Regions from separate parts of the Bacillus sp. Bwzl_19 genome, predicted to be linked through region 1. Evidence: riboswitches for the same ligand, from Rfam matches in the RefSeq annotation. Region 1 holds a riboswitch; each other region holds the start of a gene.
What was found. Region 1 has a riboswitch for thiamine pyrophosphate ahead of ACW5MY_RS07355 (ECF transporter S component). Riboswitches for the same ligand answer to the same signal wherever they lie in the genome.
Positions count from the first base shown of each region.

Region 1 (6,509 bases):
ATTGTCCAAAAGAAGATCCGTTATCATAGAAAAGAAAAAATCACCAGGTGAAGCGGACATACAGCTATATTTTTCGGATCGTGAAAAAGTTCCGCAGCAGCCACGGTCCCGGTTTGAAGCCGAGCGTTAACTGCCACGCACCGATCGCCTGCAGTCCGTACTGCCGCACGAGAACCATTTTTTCACTCATGCTCCGCACATCCTCAAACCATACTTCATGCGTTCTCCCATTTTCATCAGTATACCGAAAATAAGGGGAACGATCCTGCTGGGAATAACGGATCACTGATTGATGCTTCATGGATGTTTCCATGGCGCGCTGATTGGAGATGGCGGATCCGACTGTTCCGGGGCGGTACGGAATCACCCAATCATACCCGTACAGCGGAACACCGAGAATCACTTTTCTTCTCGGTACCCTGCTGATGGCAAAATTGATGGTGTCTCTGACCTCTGTCAAAGGCGCCACGGCTCCCGGCTCACTGCCGGCGTGGTGCCAATCGTATGCCATAATAAACATATAATCGACGACAGCTCCGATTCCGCCGTAATCATATCCCCTCAGCCACGGCACTGCTTCACTTGTTTTCGCCGGAACCGATATCGTTAACGCGAGCTGGTGCTCCGAGAGCCTGGTTTTTAACTGCCGGAGAAATCCGGTAAAAAGATCCCGGTCGGCTTCTCTGACCCGTTCAAAATCAATATTTACACCGCCGTATCCCTTTCTTACAGTCAAATAGACGATATTGTTGACGAGGTTCGTTCTCGCCGTCGGGTTTTGCAGGACTTGATGAGCTAATTCCGGGCTGAATCCTCCTTCTGTCAGATTCGTGATGACGGCAAGCGGCCGCACTCTGTTTTGCCATGTGGTTTCTATCGCGGTTCTGTCGTTTAAATCATTAATGATATCTCCGTTCGGGCCAAAATGATATTCAAACAAAGAAATCGCTGATGAATAGGGCGCAAAATCATTGATTAACTCTCTGTCCGCTTCAGGTGTCCGAATGACATAAAATTGCAGGGTTCCTGCCAGATAGTTAGATATATCAGGAATCTTCACTTTCATACCCGGCCGCAGCCGGTTCGGCTGAATATCCGGGTTTTCCTGCATCAGCTGCATCTGCGACACATAGGCCTTACTTGCGATAACGGCATACGTATCATTCGGCTGAACCGTATATTCATTAAGAGGGATCAAAAGCGCCTGCCCCGGAACGATATTCGTTTCCTCAAGCCCGTTGACGCTTCTGATGCTGTCAACAGGATATCCGTACTTTCTGCTGATGGAAAATAGCGAGTCGCCAGACTGCACTGTATGAACAAACATAGATGTCCTCCGTTTCCTTTTGATCAAAAGGGCGTGATATACACTCTTCTTATCTTTATGAATGATCATCCGTTCCGATTCCAAACTCTCTTTTCGAGAAAGGCTGTTTACAAATCAGACATGATCAACTATGATGATGTCATCATAAAAAACTGTATAGGAAACGCACTAGGGGTGCTGTTATCGGCTGAGATAAAACATGCGGCAAGCGTGTTTTGATCCCTTATAACCCGATCTGGATAATACCAGCGTGGGGAAGTGCAGATTGACCGGAGCGCGGGTTCTTTTCCATGCGTTTTCGTTCTGCTGCTGCATATTCCCTCGGATATGCAGTTTTTTATTTTTCATTAAAAAACGGGGGAGGACACCGCATTATGAAACGGAATATGAACCGCCTGTAACAAAATCAACTCTTTCATACATAGGACTATCCGATAAGAAAGCAGGAGATCAGAATGAAAAATTGGAAAATGAGAGAAATTGTCGTCATGTCCGTCATCAGTGTTGTATTCGCTGTCATTTATTTATTATCAACTCATGCAAGCAATATAGCGGCAGGGTTTTTCGGCCGGATGAGCTACGAACCGATTTACGGCATTTGGTTTATCGTCTCGGTGATTGCCGCGTACATTATTCAAAAACCGGGTGCGGCGCTCGTTTCTGAAATCATCGCCGCGTTTGTGGAATGCTTACTCGGAAATCCGTCAGGACCGATGGTGATTCTGATCGGCATCGCACAGGGAATCGGGGCGGAAGCGGTCTTTTTAGCGACACGCTGGCGGATTTATACCCTGCCTGTGCTTCTTTTATCCGGTATGGGATCTTCTGTAACGAGCTTCATTTATGATTTGTTCGTTTCCGGATACTCTGTTTTGAACCCGGGTTTATTAACCGTCATGCTTCTCATCCGTTTGGTCTCAGGCGCGCTTCTTGCCGGCCTTCTCGGCAAAGCAATCAGTGATGCGCTGGCTTACACGGGAGTGCTGAACGGCATGGCGCTCGGAAAAGAATTGAAGAAGAAAAAGAAACAGGTGAACCAAGATGCAGGCATTTGAACCCCTTCTATCAGCCCGCCGTCTCACCTTTTCTTATGATGAGGATGAGAAGCCGATTTTTCAAAACGTGTCATTTCAGCTCCGCAAAGGAGAGCGGGCTTTATTGCTCGGACCGAGCGGATGCGGCAAAAGCTCGCTCGCCCTTTGTTTAAACGGCCTGTACCCGGAAGCCTGTGATGCGGTTCAAACGGGAACCGTTTCCTTAAACGGAACACCGCTTTCAAACTTGGCAGGACCCGCCGTTGCATCCATCGGCGTAGTGTTTCAAGATCCCGATCAGCAGTTTTGCATGCTGACGGTTGAAGATGAAATAGCCTTCGGTCTGGAAAATTTGCAATATACAAAAGAAGATATGGATACCATCATTGATGACGTTTTGGAAAAATTAGAAATCACTCATCTGAAAACACGAACGATCGCCTCGCTGTCAGGCGGTTCAAAACAAAAAGTGGCGCTCGCCTGTATCATTGCGATGGATCCGGAACTCATTATTTTGGACGAACCGACGGCACAGCTTGATCCATATTCCGTCCGTGAATTTGTGCGGCTGATCAAAGAACTTCAAGCCAAAAGAAACTTCGGCCTTCTCGTAATCGAGCATCAGCTTGATCATTGGGTTCCGTGGATGGACAGGACGATTGTCCTTGACGAAACCGGTCAGATAGTGATGGAAGGAGAGACGGACGCTGTCTTTGAAACAAAGCTTGAAGAGCTGACGCGGCTCGGCATTCCGATTCCGCGGGTAATCCCATTGCAGAAATACGTCAACATTCCTTTTACATTGTGCAAAGAAAGCCTGTTTCATAAACCTGTACCGGCTCTTCCCTGCCCCCGGGCCGCCGCGCTTTCGGCAGAGGATGCACTGAGTGTTCACGGGCTGTCATGCAAAAGAGGAACGGATGTCATTTTTCAGGATGTGAGCTTTTCCGTAAAAAAAGGGTCAATTACTGCGATTGCCGGCCCTAACGGAACAGGAAAGTCCACGCTCCTGTCCGCCGCGGCCAAGCTCATCCGTCCTGTGAGCGGAGACATCAAAATAGACGGCAGACCGATAGATTCCTATTCAGAAAAAGAGCTGCGGCGCCTGATGGGATATGTTTTCCAAAACCCTGAACACCAGTTTGTCACAGATTCTGTTATTAACGAGCTGCTGTTCGGCTTTGAAGACGGCAATGCCGCAAAGGAGAAAGCTCTTCAGCTGTTAACCCGGTTCGGCCTGAGACGCCATGCCTCACAGCATCCGTTTTCTTTAAGCCAAGGACAAAAACGCAGGCTCAGCGTCGCGACGATGCTTATGCACAATGTGAAAGTTTTGCTGCTTGATGAACCGACTTTCGGGCAGGACGCAAAAACGGCGCGTGAGTGTATGCTGATGCTGCGGGAGATTCAAAAGGAAGGAACGGCTGTTTTGATGGTGACACATGATATGGAGCTCGTCTCAGATTATGCGGACACGATCCTTGTGCTCTGCGGCACGAAGCTGGTATACCGCGGAACTCCCGATTCTTTGTTTACTGATCATATCGGAACCGCGGAGCGGGCGCATTTAGCTTTGCCGCTGCGGTATGAATGGATGAAACAGGACAGGAGGCGGAGAAATGAACGTGCGGCTGGAAGCTGTTAACCCGTCCATTAAGGCGGCGGCTGTTTTGTTATGCGTGGTTATGCTGTCGTTTATTTATAATCCGTACACCCCAGCTGTGTTTTATATCATCATTGCGGGAGGCGTCCTCTTGGCGGGAAGCGTGCCGCTGAAAAAATGGCTGCTGTTTACGATTCCGTTTGTCATTCTTGCCTTTGGTTCTTTATGGACCGCCGCCGTATTCGGAAACGTCCCGACAACCGGAAGCAATCTGCTGTTTAAGCTCGGGCCGATTGCCGTCAACAGTGCCAACGCGGCGCTCGGGATTTCTATCGCGTTTCGTATTTTATGTTTTTCCGCTTTGTCGATGATGTTTCTTTTCACAACCGATCCGATTCTGTTTATGCTCAGTCTGATTCAGCAGTGTAAGCTCCCGCCGAAGCTTGCCTACGGCGTTATCGCCGGGTTCCGGTTTCTCCCTCTTCTGAAAGATGAAATCCTGATCATCCGGCAGGCGCACAGAATCAGAGGCGCGGCGTCTGATTCCGGGCTGAAAGGAAAGATCTCCGCCTTCAGACGCTTCACCATTCCGCTTTTGGCAGGCGCAATCAGAAAGGCGGAACGAACAGCGATCGCGATGGAGTCTAAAGGCTTTACGGGCAGCCGAAACCGCACATTTTACAGAACGGTTACTGTGCGCCGCGCCGATTGGTTCTTTTTCCTGCTCGTGCTTCTGTTATTCGGCGCGAGCTGTCTCGTTTCACTGTTGTTTTTATAAAAACAGGCCGCCGGAGTGATTCGGCAGCCTGTTTTGTTATGTATGTTACTGATGGTAATTAAGAGCCTGAGCGAGGTTGGATTTGATCGTAATATCTGAGAAATTAATACCGAGCTGTACGGCGGTTTGGGCAATTTCCGGCCTGATTCCGGATAAAGTGGACGTAACGCCGATCAGATTCAGCGCCTCAATTAATTTAAAAATCTGGTGCGCCACCATCGTATCGACAACGACTACGCCTGACAAGTCAATTAACAGATGCTCAATCAGCCGATCCGCACATGTGCTCAGCGTATTTTCCAGAATGAATTTGGCGCGCTCCGTGTCAATATCTCCGACAAGCGGCAGAAGCGCCGTCCGTTTGCTCAGTGTAATAACCGGCGAGCTTAACTCTAAAATCATTTCTCTTTGCGCATTCAGCTGCATTTTTGAATTATGCTCGGCATGATCGACAAACTTGTATATTGTAAAATCAAATACTTGGACAATTAAATCCTCCCATCTCTTCCTTTCTCCCTCAGCAAACGCGGATTCATGTTCATCGGCAAACGCGTCATAATAACTGATATACAGCCTCCGGTTTCTCATGAATTCACGGACAACGTACTGGACGGGAGTATCCAGATGCTTCTGGTCTTTCGCAAGCTCAATCACCCACTGCTCGAACTCTTCTAAAAATTCTTTTTCCGGCATGATATACATGTTATTAATATGCCGATAAAATTCTTTATCCTGCTCCTTCAGTTCTTCTCTGATGACGGGATTTGTCAAAGAATAAATTGAATTCGGATCCGAATCTTCCATCGTTTCGATCCAATCTTCCGCAATTTGATCAACCTGTCCTGAAAAATAGTCGTATAATGCTTCACTTATCTTCATACCTCTTCTCCTTTCCCATTTTCCAATTATAGCGTTACCGGGTGATGAATCAAAATGAAAGCTGTTAAACTATCCATTTATTTGAAATTTTTTAGTGCGATAGATTGCGCCTTTTTTATGAAAATGCTTCAAATGACTCTTTCCGCGCGGCAGGCTCTGCCATAAAATAGTAGCAACACCCTTGAATCCACTCGCAAGCATAAAAAAGGAGGGCTTTTTTATGAATGGTGAAATGCGGTTGATTCCTTATGTCACGGATGAGCAAATCATGGATGTGAACGAGCTTCCTGAGGGTATTAAAGTGATTAAGGCGCCAGAATTGTGGGCAAAAGGGTTTAAAGGCAAGGATATTAAAATCGCAGTGCTTGACACAGGCTGTGACGTTAATCATCCTGATTTGAAAGACCGGATTATCGGCGGGAAAAACTTCACCGATGATGACGGAGGCAAAGAAGACGCGTTTTCCGATTACAACGGACACGGGACACATGTTTCCGGAACGATTGCCGCCAATGATTCAAACGGCGGAATTTCGGGAGTTGCGCCGGAAGCGAGCCTTTTAATCGTGAAAGTTCTCGGCGGTCAAAACGGCAGCGGAAAATACGAATGGATCATTAACGGCATCAACTACGCTGTTGAACAAAAGGCTGATATCATTTCTATGTCACTCGGCGGGCCGAGCGATGTGCCTGAACTGAAAGAAGCCGTCACAAATGCGGTAAAAAGCGGTGTACTGGTCGTTTGCGCAGCAGGAAACGAAGGCGACGGAGACGAGCGGACAGAGGAACTGTCGTATCCGGCCGCTTACAACGAAGTAATTGCCGTCGGATCAGTCTCAGTCGCGCGAAAATCGTCAGAATTTTCAAACGTAAATAAAGAGATTGACCT
Region 1 covers NZ_CM142729.1:1,376,943-1,383,451, reverse strand. Annotated here, with positions in the region: gene ACW5MY_RS07360 (glycosyl hydrolase family 18 protein) at 65-1,327, opposite strand; TPP riboswitch at 1,488-1,601, shown strand; gene ACW5MY_RS07355 (ECF transporter S component) at 1,783-2,382, shown strand; gene ACW5MY_RS07350 (ABC transporter ATP-binding protein) at 2,369-4,006, shown strand; gene ACW5MY_RS07345 (energy-coupling factor transporter transmembrane component T family protein) at 3,981-4,742, shown strand; gene ACW5MY_RS07340 (STAS domain-containing protein) at 4,788-5,621, opposite strand; gene ACW5MY_RS07335 (S8 family peptidase) at 5,842-6,509, shown strand, end outside.

Region 2 (7,846 bases), 220 kb from region 1:
AAGTCAGCGGCTAAATATCTGACGCTCGCATCAAGAGACGCTTTTGCCACACCCATTACGTTATAGTTTGAAACGACGCGCTCTCCGCCGAGGTAAGTGAGTGTAACGATGCTTCCGCCTTCAGTCATGATCGGACGCGCCGCTTTTGCGACCGCTGTCAGAGAGTAAGAACTGATGTTATGCGCAAGCAGGAATCCTTCACGGTTCGTATTTAAATATTCACCGACAAGCTCTTCTTTGTTTGCAAACGCGATGCAGTGCGCGATGCCGTGAATCACGCCGACCTGCTCTTTAATGCTCGCAAAGCAAGTTTCGATCTCAGCGTCATTTGTCACATCACACGGAAGGATGAGAGAATCATTTCTTTCTAATGTAGCCGCAAGGTCATGAACTGATTTTTCCAAGCGTTCTCCTGCGTATGTGAAAATGAGGCGCGCTCCGGCTTCATGCAGCGAGCGGGCGATTCCCCAGGCGATACTGCGTTTATTGGCGACGCCCATCACAACGATGTTGCGGCCTTCAAGTGAAAAATTCATATGTATAAAGCCTCCTGTAATCGTCTTAAAGACATAGTTTTAGTACCTGATCTTAATTTTTATCATATCATAACCTTGTCCAGATTGAAAGCATGGGAAAAAGACCGCTGGGTGTCGAAGCGGTCTCTTTTTATCTCGTCTGCAGACTGTTTCTTTTAAAGGCAAAATGATTGGTCGGGCCGTGTCCCGCTCCGATGCCGAGCGTATGTTCCACCGCTTCACGCACAAAATTGGCGGCTATCTCAAACGCGGTTTGAATCTGTTCTCCCTTTGCGGTTTCCGCCGTCAGCGCAGCCGCAAACGTGCAGCCTGTTCCGTGAGTATGTTTGGTGTCAATATAGGCGTGACTGATTTGGGTAAAAGACGAACCGTCAAATAATAAATCAACGATTTTCCCCTGTTCCGGCTGATGTCCGCCTTTTATGATGACGTTTTTTGCGCCAAGCCTGCAAAGGCATTCAGCCGCTTTTTTCCGGTCCTCAAACGTGCGGATTTCCATCCCCGTCAATGCCTCAGCTTCCGGAACATTCGGCGTAACCGCATAGCTGCGCGGAATCAGCAGCTCTTTTAACGCGGCCTGTGATTCCACCCGCAGCAGGGAAGCGCCTCCTTTGGCAATCATGACGGGGTCGGTGATGAGATGATCCAGCCCGTACTGATCTATTTTTTCCGCTATTTCCGCAATCATCTCTGCGCTCCACAGCATCCCCGTTTTTATCGCGTCAGGCCGTAAATCTTCCGCCACCGCGTCGATCTGGCTGCCCAGCGCTTCCCTGGTGAGCGGATAGATGCCGTGAACGCCCAATGTGTTCTGGGCGGTTACCGCTGTAATGGCTGACATTCCGAAGACACCGAGCTCCTGAAAGGTTTTGAGATCGGCCTGAATACCGGCGCCGCCTCCTGAATCTGACCCGGCAATCGTCAATGCTTTGCATATGCTCATGCTGTTTTTCTCTCCTTTCACATTATCCGATCCATTTATGATAAAAGGATTTCGCTCTGCTGATATCACTTGTACCGTGAATTAATGCTCTTCCGTCACGAAACAAAACCATCTTGACATTGTCTGCGCGGAACGAAATTAAATACGGGTTGGCTGACACGTCAAGCCCCGCCCGCCTGAGCTGTTCCGCAAGCCTTTGCAGATCAAACTGTTCGGATATCCCCGTTCTGATCTGTACCGTGTTCCGGCCGCACAGAACCGCCGCTTTCGTCTGATTTTCATAAGATAAAAACGGAAAATCATTTGTGCCGCAGCTTGGACAATCAGCCGACTTAAGCTGGGCGACGTTTATTTCTGACCGTTCATTTTTCCATAAATCAAACGAACGGAGAACATGCTCAACAGGTTCGCCCGTTAACAGCTTCAGCGCGTCTGCAGCCTGAAAAACGGCCGTCTGCAGGACAGCCGGGCTGATAATTCCCGCCGTATCGCATGTCATTCCGCCTAAAGGCAATGTCTCAAGCAGACAGTGAAGACACGGCGTGACACCGGGTATGACGGTGAATGAAAGTCCGTAGCTTCCGACACAGGCGCCGTACAGAAAGGGAATTCCTTTCTGTACAGCCGCGTCATTCACAATCATCCTTGTTTCAAAGTTGTCAGTGGCATCCACGATAAGGGATGCGTCACAAATCAATCCGGGTGCGTTTTCCGCAGTGACATCCATGACAAAACCTTCTACCTCTACATCACTGTTTATAGATCGCAGCCGCTTTTCTGCTGCCGCGGCTTTCGGCATTTCCTGTCTGACATCGTCTTCGGTATAAAGCTGCTGGCGCTGGAGATTACTCCACTCCACATAATCTCTGTCGGCGATCGTTACCTTCCCGACTCCTGCTCTGACAAGCATCTCCGCACTTGCCGTGCCGAGCGCACCCGCACCGATAATCATGGCATGAGACGAACGGAGCTTCTGCTGGCCTGAGGGACCGATCGGCTGAAACAGCTCCTGTCTGGAATATCTGTCCGTCATACCGGAAGACCGTCACGCGGACTGCTTGCAGTTCCGTAATCTTTCACCGGTATTCTGCCGGCTTCATAAGAAAGGCGGCCCGCTTCTACGGCAAGCTTCATTGCCCGGGCCATTTTGACCGGATCATCAGCGCCTGACACAGCAGTATTTAATAACACGCCGTCAGCCCCGAGCTCCATCGCGTAGGCCGCGTCTTTGGAAGACCCGACGCCGGCATCGACAATGACCGGCACCTTCGCCTGTTCAATGATGAAGGAAAGATTCAGCGGATTTAAAATCCCCTGGCCTGAACCGATCGGTGAAGCGCCCGGCATAATGGCATGAACTCCGAGCTCCTCAAGACGCCTTGCGAGCACGACATCATCTGACGTATACGGCAGAACGATAAATCCCTCTTCGAGCAGCTGTTCTGATGCTTTCAATGTCTCAACCGGATCAGGCAAAAGTGACCGGCTGCATCCGATAACTTCTACTTTTATCATGTCACAAAGTCCGGAAGCTTTGGCAAGCCTTGCAATTCTGACTGCCTCTTCAGCCGTTGCGGCGCCGGCTGTATTCGGCAGAAGCGTGTACTTAGATAAATCAAGCTGTTCGAGAAAGTTTGGCTGAGACTCTTCAAAGATGTTCATCCGCCGCACCGCAAAGGTTAAAATATCTGATTCCGAAACCGCCACCGCTTCTTTCTGAATCTCAAAACTCGGATATTTACCTGTTCCTAACAGCAATCTTGACTGAAACTGCTTTCCTCCTATTGTTAACATCCTCATCCGCCTCCTACAAAATGAACAATTTCTATGACATCCCGGTCACACAAACTTGTATTTTCATAATTCTTTTTTTCAATGATTTCTTTATTTCTCTCTACAACTACGATTCTGTGATCAAGCTGATACGATTCGAGCAAATCCTGAACCGTTCCCTCTTTTCGATCCCAATCAATTTGTTTTCCGTTCAGCTGAAGGATCATATGTGAACCGCCTCCTTGCGATCAATTCGAAACGCTTCTTCCCATTCATGTTTCACCTGTTTCCCCAGGATCATATCCCGCACCATTTCAGCCGTTGCCGGGGCCAATAAGATGCCGTTTCTAAAATGGCCGGCGGCGAATATGATGCCGCTGTCTTCAGGATGCCGCCCGATAAACGGCTTTCCGTCTCTTGTACCCGGCCTGAGCCCCGCCCAAAACCGGTCTATTTTCATATGTTCGATGGCGGGCAGCATGGTTTTCGCTTTTGAGATGACGGCTTCGATCCCGCCGATGTCAGGCGTATCGCTCCAGTCGCCCTGTTTCATTGTGGCACCGATGACAAGCCGGCCGCTTTTTCTCGGGACGACATAACTTTGACCATGGTAAAGGGTTTTGGTAAGCGGGATATGGTCATTCCACACAGAAAGGCATTCTCCTTTCACAGGGAAAAAAGGCTGTCCCAAGCCGAGCTGGCTGAAAAACCGGCCGCTCCATACACCGCTTGCAACTGCGACTTGGTCAGCATAAACATCCCCGCCGGATGTTGTGATACAGAATGCTCCGTTCACCCGTTTAACGGCGGTCACATGTGTATGCTCATATATATCAGCGCCATAGCGCCGCGCCCCTTTTGCATACGCTTTGCAGACATAATACGGCTCGACATGGACATCGTCTTTTATAAAACTTGCGCCGAGAATGTCCTTTGAAGCGTACGGCTCTTTTTCAAGGGCTTCTTCCGCTGAAAGCCAAGTGACGGAAGGTAAATCATCCATCTTTCGTAAACGGATAATGTCTTCTTCGGTATACGCCAGTTTAAGCATTCCGCCGTTATGGCGCCTGATGTCAATGCCGCAAGCCTCCTCCAGCTCGCGCCCTGCCGCTTCATACAGTCTTTGGCTGTACATGGCGAAATCAAAAAACGCATCCCGGTTTTCACATTCCGCATGAGCACCCAGCATTCCCGCAGCAGCGCTTGTCGTTTTTCGGCCGATCGCACCGTCTTCAAACAAGACAACGTTCTTTTGAGTCTTCGCCAGTTCATAAGAAATGGCGCACCCGATAATTCCGCCGCCGATAACCGCCGTTTCATAGTGCTTCTTCATAATCGGCCTCCCTTATTGCGCGTGCATACCGTTTTGCCGCTTCCTCAGGATTTTCAGCTGAGAAAATGCCTGACATGACGGCAATTCCGTCCGGTTTCGCCTGCTTTGCCTTTCCGATTGTCTGCAGTGTCACTCCGCCGATTGCGATTACGGGGATAGAAAGCGTGCTTTTAATATCTGAGAGCAGGCTGATGCCTCTTGCTTCAAGTCCTTGTTTACATTCGGTTTCAAATACATGGCCGAACACCACATAATCCGCATCTTCTTTTTCAGCTTGGACCGCTTCTTTCAGCGAATGAACCGAACGCCCGATATGAAGATGGGGAAATCTGTTTCGCACCTGTTTGACGGAAAAGCTGCGGGCCGGAAGCTGAACACGGTGTATATTGGCAAAAAGCGCGACATCCGCCCGGTCATTAATAACCAATTTGTCCTTATCGGCGCCGCCTTTTTTCAAAAGTGCCAAAAGCTGCATGATCTCTCCCGCTGTTTTGTCCCGCTCACGGATATGGATAAAGCTCACTTCATGCTGAATCGAAAGAATATCCTCCGCCAGCTCGGCAACGGGCTTGCGATTATCGGTTACCGCGTGCAGCTCCAAAGGACTCCACCTCTTTTCCGCCCTTTCCGGACCAGCCTTCTTTTTGATAAGCCATTCCCCAAAATTGATATTCATAATAGCTTGAAATCACAAAATTCTCTTTCATTTTCGCGCGGATTTCCTCTGTGCTGCTTTCAGCAATCTCGTTAAAACGGCTGATCTGTTCTTCGACTTGCTGTCTGAACCAGTCTCCGCCGTATGTGCCGATCCATTTTTCATAAATCGGATGTTCCGGTTTGCATTCCTTTAAGTGTTCGCCGACTTCATAATAAAGCCAATAGCAAGGCAGAAGCGCAGCTAAAATTTCTCCAAATTGGCCGCTCATCACCGATCTGTACATATGAGACGTGTAAGAATAAGCCGTCGGTGCCGGTTTAAAGGCCGCACGTTCTTCTTCTGTAATTCCTAAAAGCTCCGTAAACTCGCGGTGCAGCGCCATTTCTGCTTCATATGTACCCTGAGCGTGGCCTGCCATCCTGCCCGTCGTAAACAAGTCTTTGGCATATGCGGCTCCGAATGCCTGAACTTTTGCAAAATGTGTCAAGTAGTAGGAATCCTGCAGCACGTAATAGCTGAAACGGTCGATCGGCAGGCTTCCGTCACCGATTCCCGTTACAAACGGATGAACAAAACTTCCGTCCCACCATTCGGCTGCCGCCAGTCTGCACTCTTCAGAAAATGTCATTATGTCTTCCCCCCTGATAAAATAAAAAAACCACTTTCCCGCATCGGAAAAGTGGTTTGGAATTTATATGGATAAAAGGAACCCAAAAAAATACCGCTCCACTTCCCTACGCAGGTCTGAACCTGTTCAAGTTATGAGGGTCTAAAAGTCTCACTTTTATCTCAGCCCTTATGAAGGACACCCCTAGTGGTCATACGATTGATTATTTACTTGTTATGCCTTCTATCTTATCACGAATTGCAATTTGGTCAAGCTTCAAGAATGTTTCTCAGTTTCGACACGTAGTTACGCGAGCCCGTAACGATGAGACGGTCTCCTGTTTTCAGCCGCGTGTCTCCGTGCGGAACGATGCTGTCCACACCTCTGAAAATCCGGACGAAAATCACATCGCCCATCAGCGGAAATTCCCGGAGAATGATGCCGTTATACGCCGTGTTTTCCAGATTGATCTGATAAAGCGAAGACTCTTCGTTCGTCAGGAGGCTCATCACGCCGGGCGCCTCGATTAACGCGCGCAGCAGCGTTTTTGTAGACAGAAGGATAGAAAAAATACTGATGCCCTCTTCCTTCAGTTTTGTTTCATGTTCAACCGAGCCGACGCTCGCAATGATACGCTCAGTCCCTTTCTCTTTCGCGATTAAGGCGATTTCAGCGTTCACGTCTTCATTGCCCGTCGCCACTACAAGGATATCCGTTTTGAAAATATCGTGGGACTCAAGCGTGCCGGGCTCATAATCAGAAATGGTCTCAACCGAAAAAACGGATTCCGCAAGCTTTTCTCCGGCATTTTCCTGATCCACATGAACGACCCGAACTTCATATTCCTCATCAGGCAATTCCAGCGTCACCGGGAGCGTCATTTGATTTGCGCCGATAAATGTAATGCGCTTTTTCTCCTGCGGCGCACTTTGCCGTTTGTATAATTTTTTAAATCCGATCGGTGTGATGATGCTGGCAATAACCGCAACCAACGTCAGCGCGCCGGACATATTAGCGCTGATAATGTGGAGCCTTTCTCCGATCGTAGCCGCCGCGATGACAAGCGAAAGCGTGGATGTCAGCAAAAACCCCGAAGCAAACACGGTTCTTTTGTCATACCATTTCTTTAAATAAATCACCGGGAGCATTTTGCTGATAAACAGCGCAATCAGAAGCAGCGGGATCATCGTCAATATTTTCGGATCTTGGAAGAGCGTCCAAATGTCCAGTTTCACCCCGACCATGACGAAAAAGATCGGAATTAAAAACCCGTATCCGAATGAATCCAGCTGCTCCACCATCTCTTTATTCGGAGACAGAAGCGATACCAAAACGCCTGCTAAAAACGCGCCGAGAATATTTTCCGCCCCGAGAGATTCTGACAAAGCGACAAGCACGATAATCAGTGTGAAAATGGCTCTCGTGCCGATCTGAACGGTGCCTTTAGACATCGACTGCACAAATGAGCGGTGTTTAAAGATCCTGCCGAAGAAATACAGCACGACTCCCGCGGCAAAGAGAATCAAAAGAAGCCACATATTTCCGCTGTCTTCTCCGTAAAGAGAAGAGAAGAAAGCGAGCAGAATCATCGTAACCAAGTCCGCAATAACGGCGACAAGCAGAATGATCTGGCCGATGTTGGAGTTCATGATCCTTTCTTCTTTTAAGGTCGGAACCACCACTCCGAGTGATATCGTCGAAATAATAAGCGTCATTAAAAATGCGTTTTGAATAAAACCGGCTAAGACAAAGCCGTAGGACAGCAGCAATGATAAAATAAAGATGCCGAAAAATATAATCAGTGCGGCAGAAAACGTGTTGGGCGCTTCCTTGCCGTTCGGAAGGAATTGTTTTTTCTTCCCTTTCTCAAATGACGAAAAATCAATTTCCAAACCGCTTAAGAACATTAAAAAGATAAAGCCGAGGACAGACAGCGTCTCCAGCCACGTGTCTCCCTGAACGACGAGATTCAGGCCGCTTTTTCCGATAATAAGCC
Region 2 covers NZ_CM142729.1:1,155,198-1,163,043, reverse strand. Annotated here, with positions in the region: gene fabI (enoyl-ACP reductase FabI) at 1-536, opposite strand, end outside; gene thiD (bifunctional hydroxymethylpyrimidine kinase/phosphomethylpyrimidine kinase) at 667-1,479, opposite strand; gene thiF (thiazole biosynthesis adenylyltransferase ThiF) at 1,502-2,512, opposite strand; gene thiG (thiazole synthase) at 2,509-3,279, opposite strand; gene thiS (sulfur carrier protein ThiS) at 3,276-3,479, opposite strand; gene thiO (glycine oxidase ThiO) at 3,476-4,585, opposite strand; gene tenI (thiazole tautomerase TenI) at 4,569-5,186, opposite strand; gene tenA (thiaminase II) at 5,161-5,871, opposite strand; TPP riboswitch at 5,958-6,066, opposite strand; gene ACW5MY_RS06045 (monovalent cation:proton antiporter family protein) at 6,120-7,846, opposite strand, start outside.
Region 2: linked by a shared signal. The riboswitch ahead of tenA (thiaminase II) and the one ahead of ACW5MY_RS07355 (ECF transporter S component) in region 1 are both predicted to bind thiamine pyrophosphate.

Region 3 (7,846 bases), 490 kb from region 1:
GGAAGTTATCTTTTACATCCGAGCTTGCTTGGCGGGATTGAGCATATGGTTCATTATTTGATCAGCAACATTGTCGTAATCAATAATATTAGAATCATTGTTTTTCTATATTCATTTGCCGGCCTTGTGGGGATTATAAAGTTAACCGGCGGGATAAAAGGGTTCGTCCATTTGATCAGTAAAAAGGTTAAAACCAAAAAAGGCGCGATGCTGCTTGCATGGCTGTCGACATTTGGCACATTCAGCGAACCGGACTTTCGCATCGTTACAATTGCGCCGATCATGAAAGCGATAAGCAAGCGTCTGGACCTGTCAAAACAGAAAATTGCGTATGCTATTGAGTTTACGGCAAACCCGGTCATTGCCTTGATTCCGGTAGCAACGGCATTTGTCGGGTACATGGTTTCCATTATCGGACAGGCCCTCAAAACGTCAGGGATAGATCAGCCGGCTTACACGGTCTATGTGAAAAGTATTCCCTTCAATTTTTTCTCCATTGTGATTATTTTAGTCGGTATTTATTACTGCTTTTTTAAGAAACAAAAAGAGGATGAAAGCTTGGAAAAAACAGAACGGAACAGACAAATTCCTTCTCGGGAACATAGTAAACATACGGAACCGATTCCGCAGAACAGCGGTGTATTGCTTTCAAAAGGCTCCGGCTCATTTAACATGGAAACAGGGACGATCCCGGATATTCACGGAGGACATACGGGGATGTTCGAAAAGAGCGGGGATGTACATGCTGACCAGCAGGAGGAGTTAGATTCGGCGCACCGTGCTTATATTAAGGAAACACCGATTCGGCCGTGGAATTTAATCATTCCAATCGGGCTGTTTTTACTGTTAACACTGTTTCTCAGCTGGTGGGACGGCCATTCAAAAGCACAAGGGTTTTTGAATGCTTTTATCAAAAGCGATATGCTTGGCGTCATGTTAACCGCTTTATTGGCAGCGGTTATTGCAGCATTTGCTCTTTTTATGTTTCAGCGTTTTCACGCAAGCGAGCTTGTGACGCATTTTATTAAGGGCGGAAACGAATTGGTAAACGTTATAATTATGTTATCGCTGATTTGGGCCGTAACAGCAGTATCTGAGGATCTGGGTTTTTCGAAATATGTTACTTCTCATTTAACGTCATGGATCCCACATATGTTTATTGCGCCATCTCTTTTCATACTTGGAGCGGTTATATCCTATTTTATCGGATCATCCTGGGGGACTTGGGGGCTTTTAATGCCGCTCGGCGTGACGCTGGCGGTTCAGTCGCATACCAGCTTATTATTAGCGATTGGGGCCGTTTTTGCCAGCGGAACATTTGGAGCGTTTGCTTCCCCTCTCAGTGATAATACGGTGACAACCTGTACGGTTTTGGGGATCGATGTTGTGAAGTATGCCCGTTCGAAGCTTGTTCCGGCGCTTATCGCTGCAGGGATCTCCGTTGTTTTATACGGTGTCTTTTCATTTTTCAGATAACAAAGAAATAATTTGAAGGCGGCATCCGGAATGGGATAACGCCTTTTTAAGTTATACTTGAGAAAAAAGAGGTGAGGACGATGAAGCAGATTATTGCATTGGGCGGCGGGGGGTTTTCCATGGAGCCGGATCATCTTGTGCTGGATCAATATATTTTGGAGCAGTCGGTGAGATCAGAGCCGAGAGTTTGTTTTTTGCCGACGGCAAGCGGAGATTCGGAGAATTATATCGCCAGGTTTTATCAGGCCTTTCATAAGCTGGAGTGTGAGCCGGATCACTTGTCGCTGTTTAAACCGCCTCGTTCTGACCTCAGATCTTTTCTCATGAAGAAGGATATTATATATGTCGGCGGCGGCAATACCCGTAATATGCTTGTCTTATGGAAAGAGTGGGGGCTTGACCTTATTCTTCGTGAGGCTTGGGAAAGCGGCATCATCTTGGCAGGTCTCAGCGCCGGGGCGATTTGCTGGTTTGAAGAAGGTGTGACGGATTCAGCGGGAGATTTGAGAGAGCTGCGGGCTTTAGGGTTTTTGCCGGGCAGCTTTTGTCCTCACTATAACGGAGAGGCGGAGCGCAGACCGGCGTATCACCGTCTGATTTCAGAAAAGAAACTCCGGGAGGGCTATGCCGCTGATGACGGCGCTGCGCTGCATTATAAAGACGGTCAGCTGTTCCAAGCTGTCTCTTCCTGGAAAACGGCAAAGGGGTATCGGGTTTTTGATACCGAAGAAGGCGTTAGGGAAACAGAGCTTAAGACCGTTTCGTTATCTGAATTTTAATAATATACTTTTTTTTGTATGCAACTTATGTTACGATGAAACCGAAATTCATAGTTACTGGGGGTGCCCGTCTGAGCGGGCTGAGAGAGAAGCGGCGGCTTCTTAACCCTTTGGACCTGATCTGGTTCGTACCAGCGTGGGGAAGTAAAGGTTTTATTATTGTTGATGAAACAATAATAGTTTCTTTCTGACTGCAAAACCGGGTTCTATAGAGAACCCGGTTTTTTGTGCTGGTGCTGAGCTTGGTTCTGTTATTCAAATGATAAAGGAGAGATTTGTATGCAAAATCAATCAGTACAGCAAGCGAACATTTCTATTATGTCGAGTTTTTCAGGCAGTAAAAAGGTTTATGTTAAGGGTTCTTCGCCTGACATACGAGTGCCGATGCGTGAAATCAGCCTCAGTGCAACAACGGGGGCGTTCGGTGAAGAGGAGAATCCGCCGGTCCGTGTTTATGATACGAGCGGACCGTATACAGACCCGGATGTACAGATTCATATTCATGAAGGCCTGAGGCCGCTCCGCACAGAGTGGATAACCGGGCGCGGCGATACAGAGGAATATGCCGGAAGGACTGTGAAGCCTGAGGATAACGGCTATAAAAAAGAAGATCATACTGCCGAATACCCCGGTTTACAGCGGAAGCCGCGGCGGGCCAAGGCAGGGAAAAACATAACACAATTACATTATGCGAGAAAGGGCATTATTACGCCGGAAATGGAGTTTATCGCAATACGCGAGCATGTTTCTCCCGAATTTGTCAGGGAAGAGGTGGCGAGCGGCCGGGCGATTATTCCTTCTAACGTCAACCATCCGGAAAGCGAGCCGATGATTATCGGCCGGAATTTTCATGTGAAAATCAATGCAAATATCGGCAACTCGGCTGTTACATCTTCTATCGAAGAAGAAGTCGAAAAAATGACGTGGGCGATTCGCTGGGGCGCCGATACGATGATGGACTTATCGACGGGAAAAGACATTCATACGACACGTGAATGGATCATCCGCAATTCCCCCGTGCCTGTGGGGACGGTGCCGATTTATCAGGCGCTTGAAAAAGTAAATGGCGCTGCCGAGGATTTAACGTGGGAAATTTATCGTGACACACTGATTGAGCAGGCGGAGCAGGGCGTGGATTATTTCACCATCCATGCCGGCGTATTGCTTCGTTACGTCCCGTTAACGGCCAAACGCACGACGGGGATCGTCTCCCGCGGCGGGGCGATTATGGCGCAATGGTGCCTTGCTCATCATCAGGAAAGCTTTCTGTACACGCATTTTGAAGAAATCTGTGAAATCATGAAGACATATGATATTGCTTTTTCTCTTGGTGACGGGCTGCGTCCCGGTTCGATTGCGGATGCCAATGATGAAGCGCAATTTGCTGAATTGGAGACTCTCGGAGAATTGACGGAAATCGCATGGACGCATGATGTGCAAGTGATGATTGAAGGACCGGGCCATGTGCCGTTGCATAAAATTAAGGAAAACATGGACAAGCAGCTGGAAATTTGTAAAGAGGCACCTTTTTACACGCTCGGGCCATTAACGACTGATATTGCTCCGGGTTATGACCACATAACTTCTGCGATCGGCGCGGCGATGATCGGCTGGTACGGGACGGCGATGCTTTGTTATGTCACGCCGAAGGAGCATTTGGGACTGCCGAATCGTGATGATGTAAGAGAGGGAGTCATTACGTATAAAATTGCGGCACATGCCGCAGACCTTGCCAAAGGGCATCCGGGTGCTCAGATCCGTGATGACGCTCTGTCTAAGGCGCGGTTTGAATTCCGGTGGCGCGATCAATTTCATTTGTCGCTTGATCCTGAAAGAGCAATGGAATATCATGATGAAACGCTGCCGGCTGAAGGCGCAAAAACGGCTCATTTCTGTTCGATGTGCGGTCCGAAGTTCTGCAGCATGAGAATTTCTCAGGATATTCGCGATTATGCGAAAGAAAACGGTCTGACTGAAGACGAGGCCGTCAATGAAGGATTGAAGAAAAAAGCAAAAGAGTTTGCAGAAAAGGGAAGCCGTTTATATCAATAAAAAGAAAAGATGAAGATGGAGTGTGTCCATCTTCATCTTTTTAGAAAAACGGTGACCGGCGAAGCGGCGGAATGCTCTGCTCAAAGCGGAATACGTTTTCCGGGTCATACTCCGTTTTGACTTGACGGAGGCGGTCAACATTTCTTCCGTAATATGTTCGCAGCCAGTTTCTGATGTCTATATCAGGCCAATTCACGTAATCCCCCATCGTTTCTCTTGAAAGAGACGTTCTCAGCCCTTCGATCCAGCGGACGTTTTGTCTTTCCTCTTCAGGAGACGTCCAGTTTGTTATATATTCCTGAGCAATGATTGCATTGCGATAGTAGAATGCCGTTTGATCCGGAGCGATCCGTGCGGCCGCCCCGCCGAGAGATTGCTGCCAGACACTGGCGTTTTTATTCGGAGCGTGCTGCAAGTAGTATTTTAAAGCGGAAATTGCGCGTGTTGACAATGGTTTTTCAATAAAGGATCCTGACCGCTTCATCTTTTGCGGCTCATTGCCTCCCGGGCTGTTAAAAAAGGCTGCCGCTCTAATAAACGGAACTGTCTTGACCATGCCGCTTGTCGGGTTTCCCGCTTTCATTAACGGAGCCAGCAGTTCTTTCAGCTCATCTTTTGTCCCGATAAATTGGCCGAGCGCTTCTATGCGGTTGACTTCCTTAGGCCAAAACTGAATTGATGAAGTAAGGCGGTTATCTGTAAAAAGAGCCCAGTTCTGCCACGTATTAAATACTCCATCGAAATCATCCCAGCCCCAAGTGACAGAAAAAACAGTCACGTACGAAATCGGCACGGCTTTAAACATCATGGATGTGACAATGCCGAAGTTGCCTCCGCCTCCGCCCTGAGACGCCCAAAATAAATCAGAGTGCTTTGCGCGGTTGACTGTGATCAATTCGGCACCCTCTTTTTCGTCTGCTATGATCATCTCGAGCTGGAGGAGACGATCGCAAGTAAGGCCGGCAGACCTTGTTAAATATCCGATTCCTCCCCCAAGCGTCAGCCCCGTGATTCCCACATTTGCGATGGTTCCCGCGGGAAGAGTCAAGCCGTACCGCCAGAGTGTCCGGTACACATCTCCCAATTCGGCACCCGCTTCAATCGAGACCAGCCGCTTATCCTTATCTACCCTTATTTTCTTCATTTCACTGAGATCAATGACAAGCCCGTTATTTAACAGGGAAAAATTCTCGTAGCTGTGTCTTCCGCCTCTGATCCGGAAAGGTACGTTATTCTCACGCGCCCATTTCAGCGCATTGACGGCATCATGTTTGTTTTGGCAAAACACAATGATGTCTGGATATCGCTGCAGGCTTAAGTTGATATTGGTTCTTGCTTCGTTATAGTCCGGATCATCCCTTCTGACGATGCGCCCGGTCAATGTTGTCTTTTCCATACTCTCACTCTCTTTCACTCGTAATCTGCTATTTTTTCTAACATATGCGGAAAAATAAGAGAGTGTATGAGGAAAACCCCCGGGAGGAAACGTTATTTAAAATTATAGTTGACAGGTAGGGATTGTATGAATTAACATAATCATTACATATTTCCAAACTATGGCTGATCGGATCACCGAAGGCCCTTATCTTGTAAACAGATAAGGGCCTTTTTTGCGTAAAAGCCATTGAATGAAAAGCGGAGGGATGAAAAGTGGCGTTACAAAAGGCAACACAAGTGCGCAAAAAGAGTAAAAAGCGAAAAAAGTACAGAAAACACACATTGAATTTCGAACTGCTTGTAGAGAAAAACAAACGGGAGATTATGAGGAATCAAGAACAGATGGAGCAGATTTATATAAAGATAGATGAAAAGCATGCGGGGGTCCGATCAAAATGAAGAGGAACACATTGAAGATAAAAACAACGGGCATCTTACTCGCGTCGTCTGTAGCCTTCATGTTATCAGGGTGCGCGTTAGGAAGTGCCGGAGAAGAAGCATCTTCTGCAATGGATAAAAAGGAAGAAACACGTATCGCCCATGTCAAAACAAAAGAATTCAAAGCTTCTCATCCTGAGGCGCTTCCCGCAAAATCGAAAGCCAGAACCGACACTTTTGTTGCGGGGATATCCGCGCCGGGCGGGGTATTTCTGCCGTACTTTTATGAAAACGGCTGGGACGGAAATGCGACAGATCCTATTTTTGAACCGTTAGTCAAACTGGATAAAACGGGGAAGCCCGCACCGGCTCTTGCGGAAAGCTGGAAGATTTCCAAAGATCAGCTTACCTACACGTTCCGTCTAAGAAAAAATCTCGTTTTCAGCGACGGTTCGCCGCTGACCGCAAAGGATGTCGCATTCACTTTAACATTGCTGCATGATCCCGCATACGCGGGCTATGAAGATATCACCACGGCTTATATTAAAGGCGGTAAGGCTTATAAAGAAGGAAAAGCAAAGACGATAGAGGGCATTCATGTCCTTGATGACAGAACCATTAAAATCACGACCGAGAAAGTCAGTGCGAAGTCGCTGCTTCTTTTGGGAGGGCAGGTGCTGTCAGAAGCCTACTACGGAAAGAATTATCAATTCGGCAAACTGGATTATTTAAAAGAGCTTTATGCCAAACCGCTCGGAGCGGGGCCTTATCAATTTACAGAATACCTTCCGGGACAGGAAATACGCTATCAGGCCAATGAACACTATTATTCCGGAAAACCGAAAACAGAAAAGCTGATTTATAAAATTATCGATCCGTCAACTTCCCTTCAGCTGTTTGAAACGGGTGACCTTGATTACGCTTCTTTTTCACCTGATGATGATACGGTTGAGCATTTAAAAAGCCTCGGTTTTGCGAATATCAGCGTATCTGTCGTGAATGATTACGGGCTTGTGTACGTCAATCATAAGCGTCCGCCTTTACAAGACAAGAAAGTGTCCCAAGCGCTTATTTACGGGCTAGACCGTCAAAAAATCGTCGATGTCCGCTTTAAACGCTACGGAGAGGTCGCAAATGTGCCGGTGTCTCCGGTTTCGTGGGCTTATGATGACAAAGGTGTCAATCCGTACACGTTTAACCCGGAAAAAGCCAAGAAGCTTCTCGATGAAGCAGGCTGGAAAACGGGAAAAGACGGCGTGCGTGAAAAAAACGGCAAAAAGCTTGAAATCAGCTATTACACCTCTAAAGCGGATGATGATTTCATCCCGATCGCGAAAGAAAATTATGCGGACATCGGAATCTCATTAAAACCGGAAGTGATGGATTTTAATACAGAGGTAGCGAAAATAAATGATAAACAGTATGATCTTGCCGCCGTCTCCACATCGCAGATTCTTGATCCGAATGACACGGTGGAAAAGCTGGCTTCCGGCCATCCCAATAATGTGACGGGATATTCCAATCCGAAAGCGGACCGGCTGATAGAGGAAGGGGCCGGCACGCTTGATATCAGCAAAAGAAAAGAGATTTATCACCAGCTGTATCGGGAGCTCGGGGAGAATCCGCCTTACATCCTGATCCATTACCGTCAAAGCGCAAGGGCTGTCAGCGGAAAAATAAAAGGGCTTGAGCCTGACAATTATTCGGGAATCAGTTCAAGTCTC
Region 3 covers NZ_CM142729.1:884,325-892,170, forward strand. Annotated here, with positions in the region: gene ACW5MY_RS04665 (Na+/H+ antiporter NhaC family protein) at 1-1,476, shown strand, start outside; gene ACW5MY_RS04670 (Type 1 glutamine amidotransferase-like domain-containing protein) at 1,557-2,255, shown strand; TPP riboswitch at 2,305-2,415, shown strand; gene thiC (phosphomethylpyrimidine synthase ThiC) at 2,535-4,307, shown strand; gene ACW5MY_RS04680 (FAD-binding oxidoreductase) at 4,348-5,703, opposite strand; gene ACW5MY_RS04685 (FbpB family small basic protein) at 5,958-6,143, shown strand; gene ACW5MY_RS04690 (ABC transporter substrate-binding protein) at 6,140-7,846, shown strand, end outside.
Region 3: linked by a shared signal. The riboswitch ahead of thiC (phosphomethylpyrimidine synthase ThiC) and the one ahead of ACW5MY_RS07355 (ECF transporter S component) in region 1 are both predicted to bind thiamine pyrophosphate.